3 regions of the Bacillus sp. WC2503 genome follow, and region 1 is predicted to be linked to each of the others. Evidence: riboswitches for the same ligand, from Rfam matches in the RefSeq annotation. Region 1 holds a riboswitch; each other region holds the start of a gene.
The links. Region 1 has a riboswitch for magnesium ahead of ACUN26_RS04660 (P-type ATPase). Riboswitches for the same ligand answer to the same signal wherever they lie in the genome.
Positions count from the first base shown of each region.

Region 1 (2,280 bases):
AGAAACTATCGTATGTGTTTGGGGCGTTTTTAATCGCTGGAAAAGCGAGCAGTATCGGTATACGTGCTGGGGAAAAGATTACAGGAAATGAATCTTATTATTTACCAGTAGGTATTACGAAGGGGGAAAATAAATGATTAATTTTTTACTATATTTAGCAGTATCACTCGTACTTTTATGTATAGGTTTGTTCCTTATGGAAGTGACAACGAAAGTGAAAGAATTTAAGTTAATGGCTCAGGGTAACAAAGCGGTCAGTTATGTACTTGGAGGAAGGGTACTCGGGCTAGCTATCGTTTTATATTCAACGGCCGCTAATTCCATTTCACTTTTGGATATGGTTTCGTGGGGAGCGGTTGGTATTTTGGCCCAAATTATTGTTTATTATTTAGCTGAGTGGCTTACACCACGCTTTAATATAAATAAAAGCCTTGAAGAAGATAATCAAGCAGTCGGCCTGTTTCTTATGTTTTTATCACTTTCAATTGGTATTGTAATTGCTGGTTGTGTAACTTACTAAAAACTTACGTTTTATACGTAAGTTTTTTTTGTTCGCTAACTTGTACTATATATGAGAAAATAGGCTAACAACAGAGAGGGCTTTTCTGTAATAAGGAAAAGTTTCCATACAAAGTGTTGACATCTATTTTAAATAAGAGTAACATTTTCTATGTAATTAAAATAAGTCTCTGTTAGGTGAGGCTCCTGTATAGAGAAATGCTACTGCCCAAAAATGTCGAGAGACGCCAATGGGTCAACAGGAATGATCGAATTAAGGTTTTTCTTAACGTAGCTGGTAATGAACCTATGCTATACAGTGCTAAAACTCGGCGAGGGAGAGGTCCGTAGATTTCTAATTATATTAGGAATCGTTTATTTGTGTATGCAATGACCTTTGCTCTCTTATGAGTAAGGGTCTTTTTTGTTACCAATCTATGAGTCATTTCATAATATAAACTATAAAAATAAACGAGGAGGTGAGGAGCATGTCAAATTCTGACTCGGTTCCGTTACCCATATACTTCAAATCAAAAATATATGATGTAGGCAGGAAACGACTTGTTCCTCCCTCTATATTTATCATAATGTAGCGTTTATATACATAATTAAGCGCTAGACACTTTCACGGTAAAGTGGATAAATTGAGAAACAAAGCGTTTCTTCCTATGTTGTAAAGGAGGAGACGATAATATGTTATATGTAAACAAAACTGTGGGTAACACGTCATATAAACAAAGTAAAAAATCAATGAAAGAACAAACAATGCTTCAAAAAAATAAAGATTTATTGATTGAAATTGCAACAAGAGATGTAAAATCTGTATTTGCGTATTTTAAAACAACAAGAGACGGATTATCTATGAAAGAGGCGCAAAAACGTATTCAAGTATACGGTCGAAATGAATTGACTTCAAAAAGAGCGCGTATTGCAGAAGTAATAATGAAGTTAAGTGGAATGATTCCAGGTTTTTCAAAACAACATGTGCGTGATCAATTGCAATGTGAAACAATTACTGTGTCTAGAGTAGAATGTGCTAGTAGTACAGGGCTAAATAACGAACTGAAAATGATGAAGTTACCAGTACAAGAACTTGTACCAGGAGATATGATTTTTCTTTCAGAAGGTGATATAGTACCGGCAGATGTACGTATCATTTATGCAAATGATTTATTGGTAAATGAATCTGTGTTGACAGGGAACGATGCAAATGTTGAGAAATTTGAAAGTTGCTACCACCTTGAACGTAAAAGATTTATTCCATTAAAACGGATGAAAGACTATAATCCACTTGAACTTGAAAATGTATGTTTTAAAGGTACTAATATTATTGGTGGAAATGCAAAGGCTGTAGTTGTTTCAACAGGTAAAAATACGTATTCAGGAATACTTCATACTTGTTGCAGTAGAACGTCTTAATGTGTTAATGATGCTAAATATATAAAAACAATGTATAATAGACAAAGTTGAAAAAACGTAGAATGGTAATCTATTTATATAACCTTACGTGATAACGTGAGGTTATTATTTTTTGTTAGTAGGAGAGGAATTATGAAAAAAGTATTATTAGTTGATGGTATGGCACTATTATTTCGTGCTTTTTACGCAACAAGTGTCTACGGACAATTTATGAAACGACAAGATGGTACCCCGACGAACGGGATTCATGGTTATATGAAGCATTTATTAACAGCAACACAAGCAATCGAACCAACGCACATTGTAACGTGCTGGGATATGGGAAGTACGACATTTAGAACGGAATCTTTCTCGAATTATAAA
Region 1 is NZ_JBQYMD010000001.1:859,174-861,453, forward strand. It holds gene ACUN26_RS04650 (glutathionylspermidine synthase family protein) at 1-137, shown strand, start outside; gene ACUN26_RS04655 (DUF350 domain-containing protein) at 134-520, shown strand; M-box (ykoK) riboswitch at 682-847, shown strand; gene ACUN26_RS04660 (P-type ATPase) at 1,192-1,917, shown strand; gene ACUN26_RS04665 (5'-3' exonuclease) at 2,050-2,280, shown strand, end outside.

Region 2 (2,280 bases), 270 kb from region 1:
CTGATTTACATTAACACTTAATATTACATTTGCTAATGAATAGAATCTTGTTCTCACCAATTAATAAATAGTATTTTTGTTTTGAGAGATCCTATCGCTTACACCCTGTTTTCTTACGTAAAAATCCCCCTAGTTACATACTAGGGGGATTTCAAAATGGCATGACTAAATAAAGCTTTTCTCCCCCTAGTAGAGCTTTGGCACTATACAACGTAAAGTAATGGAAATTCATTACTTAGCTATCTTAAGAAGAGCCTTAATCCGACAATTCCTGTTCTACCCATTGGCGTCTTTCGACATTTTTGGGCAATAGCCTGTGTTTGTATAGGAGCCTCACCTAACAGGTTTAGCAATATAAATTTTATGTGTTAGTTTCGTGTAGCCAGCATAAATACTTTTTTTTTGCTTGTCAAGTAAACGTATTGCTAACTTTATATTCTTTATTGCTTTATAAATCTTTGAGAAATGATTTGAGAAATTGTATTTAATTGTCTCATATAGATACATATTTGCGACTTGGAATGTATAATTTGATTAAGTAGTTTAACCATATAAATTTGATAAACAGTAAAGAAGATATTAATCATAAAATAAGATTTTTTGAAGAATGTTCTTTTGAAGTACGGTATGACTAATGATGTAACTTCTGCTATAAAGTTACAAATTAATCATAAACAATACGTTTCTTATACGAAATTTCATATGTTTTATAACGTTTTTTTGAATTAATTGTATTTAAATTTCAAATTTGTAATAGAATCTAATTACATTTCTCTAAAAAAGAATTTTTTATGAATCAAATCGAAAGTTAGTTGACAAATATTAAATTCTGGTTTAAATTTTGAAGTAATTCAATAATCTTTGTTAGGTGAGGCTCCTGTATAGAGAAACGCTGCTGCCCAAAAATGTCGAGAGACGCCAATGGGTCAACAGGAACGGTCGGATTAAGGCCCTTTTTAATGTAGCTGGTTATAAAAACCTATGCTATACAGTGCTAAAACTCAACGAGGGAGTGGTATACGATTTGATAGAAAGGCACCTCTGGGATTTTTGCAGAGCTGTCTTAATAATCATTTATTTGTATTGTAAAAAAACCTTACTCCTTTTTGAGTAAGGTTTTTTTGTTTAATGTTATTTATTTTTATCTTGTCTATATTCAAAAAGGAGGTAGTTCTTAATAAATTGCTTGCAATGTAACTATTAATGCTCTAATCAAAATTTTAGACAGATAAAATAATACAAAACCACTCATGAAACTCTAGAGTCTCCCTTAGCAATATGAGGAGGAGTTAACATGAAGAAATTATTAAATGAATTACTTGTAACCCAAAATGATTTGGATGCAGATAAAGTTTTACGTCATCCGTCGTATGATGTTGCGCAAGAAATAAAACGGTTTTCAATTGAAGATCAAGTCATATTACTAGATAAGATTCCTGTATTAAAAAGCTCAAAAATTCTTCAACATTTGAGTATAGAAGAAAAATATAATATCTTAATTCACTTATCTGAAAACAAAGCTAAAAAATTACTAAATTTACAACCGATTGATGAAACAGTAGATCTACTTCTTGCGGTTCATCCGGAAAAACAAGCTCAATTAATGGCGTATCTAAATAAAATTACAAAACATAATGTAAAAAAGTTAATGGCTTTCAAACCTGAAACGGCAGGAAGTCTTGTCACAAGTGATTATGTTGCAGTTAGAGGGAATTGGTCAGTAAAAATGACATTGAAGTACATTAGGGAACATTCTGAAAATGTAGAATCAATTTCTTATATTTATGTTCTTGATAGTCATGGTTATCTTAAGGGAATCGTTTCCATACATGAATTATTACTAGCAGCAGATGAAGAGATATTATCTAATATCATGATTCGAGAGGTGATTTCAGTACCCGCTGAGGTTGATCAGCAAGAAGTTGTAAAAAAGCTACTGAATTATAATTTAGCGGCAATACCCGTAACAACAGCAAATAATGAAATGATTGGTATTATAACATTTGATGACGTAATGAATGTTATGGAAGCAGAGGCTACAGAAGATATCCAAAAGTTAGGTGGAAGTGAACCATTAAATCAATCTTACTTTGAATCTAGTATTTGGAGCATTTTCTTTAAACGCCTACCATGGTTATTGCTTCTTTTTGTTGCTGAAGCATATACAGGTACAGTACTAAAGTATTTTGAAGACGAAATTGAAACAGTAGTTGCCCTTGCTTTCTTTGTTCCATTATTAGTAGGTACTGGAGGGAATACAGGAACACAGGTTGTAGCAAC
Region 2 is NZ_JBQYMD010000001.1:1,128,041-1,130,320, forward strand. It holds M-box (ykoK) riboswitch at 176-352, opposite strand; M-box (ykoK) riboswitch at 854-1,021, shown strand; gene mgtE (magnesium transporter) at 1,295-2,280, shown strand, end outside.
Region 2: another riboswitch for magnesium. It lies ahead of mgtE (magnesium transporter); the one in region 1 lies ahead of ACUN26_RS04660 (P-type ATPase).

Region 3 (2,280 bases), 2.5 Mb from region 1:
TCGTGTTTTGTGGTAAAATGATTGTACTACATTTTAAGGGAGCGTTTTATTATGAAAGAAGTATTTCGTTTACAAACTGATTTTTCATCTTCATTTGATCGCTGGGTAAGTTCTTTCGTGTCTGATCACCCAGCACAATTAGAATGGACGACTTTAAAAGAATTAATCCATGAATATACAACATCACATACAAATGAGACATTACCAACATATATTTCTTCAGCTTTAACATATTACGCACAACGCGTTTCAACAACAAATAACTCAGAAATTGTTATTTTTGAAAATCCTACAATCTCATAATCTATTATAAAAAGCACTGTAATGAGTGCTTTTTATTTATATTCATTATTTTTTATTTTTCCAACTTATTCTCAAAAAATACAACTTATTTCATACTATATACCCTTCATAAATCTATTTGATTTTTCAAAAAAACAGATTAAAAAGATATTGACACTACGATTTTACAGTGCTAACATTCAACATGTAATTGAATATGGTCTCTGTTAGGTGAGGCTCCTGTATAGAGAAACGCTGCTGCCCAAAAATGTCGAGAGACGCCAATGGGTCAACAGGAAAGGTCGGAATGAAGGCCTTTTTTAACGTAGCTGGTTTCAGTACCTATGCTATACAGTGCTAAAACTCAACGAGGGAGAGGTGCATGTATTTTGTCATACACAAAAACTGTTTTTAGCTATGTTTACTAACAGGCTTTCGTGTGGACGTTTTTCAACTGTGAATTCAGACCTTTACTCGTTGTGAGTAAAGGTCTTTTTTATGTCTTTATGCACCTGACTATGAAACAAACATAGCATATTCAGAAACTATTAAATTGGACGGAGGTGAGGAACAGTGGCAAGTGATGATTCGGCCCAGATACCCATATGTTTTACGTTAATATTTCATCATGTAGGTAGGAAAGAAGCTGTTCCTCCTAATTTTAAATAGTCGAGTAACAGTTTGTTTCCTCCTTCATGACAAAGGAGGAACTACCGATGTTTAATTTTCAAAGACAAGAAACAAAGCATGCTTACGATCAAGATAGCATGCAAACAAATAACAAAGTATTAGTGGAAGTTGCAACACAAGATATAAACTCTGCATTAAAACTTCTAGAAACTACAGAAAATGGACTCTCTAAACAAGAAGCGTCCCGTAGACTTTCTTTATATGGTCCGAACGAAATTGCTCATAATAAAACATTGCCGTGGTACATTCAATTTCTGCTGGCATTTAAAAATCCATTTATTTTTGTTTTATTAGCTCTTGGAGCGCTCTCTTTTTTCACAGATGACATGCAAGGAACAATTGTCGTATCTGTAATGGTACTTCTAAGTTCAACGATTCGCTTTTTACAAGAATTCCGCTCTCAAAAAGCCGCGGATAAATTAAAGGCGATGGTTCGAACAACCGCGAGCGTCTTTAGAATAGATGGATTTGTACACGAAACAAAAAACGTAACGAATTTAAATCGAAATTATACAATAGAAATTCCAATTGAAGAACTTGTACCTGGCGATATTATTTCACTTTCAGCCGGTGACATCGTTCCAGCTGATGTGCGTATTTTATCGGCTAAAGATTTATTTGTTAATCAGTCTTCATTAACCGGGGAAGCACTTCCTGTAGAAAAATACGAAAACTGCTACCATACAGAAAACAAGCATATCTTACCAAAAAATATGAAAAAAAATTTCAATCCACTCGATATGGAAAACCTTTGCTTTATGGGTACGAATATTGTAAGTGGTAGCGCAAAAGCTGTTGTCGTTTCAACAAGTACCGATACGTATTTCGGCTCTTTAGCGAATAAAGTAATCGGGAAGCGCGCAGAAACAAGCTTTGATAAAGGTGTAAACAAAGTAAGCTGGCTCTTAATTACATTCATGCTTATTATGGCGCCCATTGTCCTTCTCATTAATGGATTCACAAAAGGTGATTGGCAAGAAGCTTTCTTCTTCGCTATCGCTATTGCAGTTGGTCTTACACCTGAAATGTTACCAATGATTGTAACTGCTAATTTAGCTAAAGGTGCTGTGAACATGTCTAAGCAAAAAGTTATTGTAAAACAGCTAAATTCTATTCAAAACTTAGGCGCGATGAACATTCTTTGTACAGATAAAACTGGGACATTGACAGAGGATAAAGTTGTTCTTGTTAGACATTTAGATCCTACTGGTAATCCATGCAATCGTGTATTACAGTTTGCATATTTAAATAGCTTCTATCAAACTGGATTGAAAAATTTAATAGATAAAGCTGTTATTGAGCATACAG
Region 3 is NZ_JBQYMD010000001.1:3,394,409-3,396,688, forward strand. It holds gene ACUN26_RS17320 (DUF3932 family protein) at 52-303, shown strand; M-box (ykoK) riboswitch at 499-666, shown strand; gene mgtA (magnesium-translocating P-type ATPase) at 999-2,280, shown strand, end outside.
Region 3: another riboswitch for magnesium. It lies ahead of mgtA (magnesium-translocating P-type ATPase); the one in region 1 lies ahead of ACUN26_RS04660 (P-type ATPase).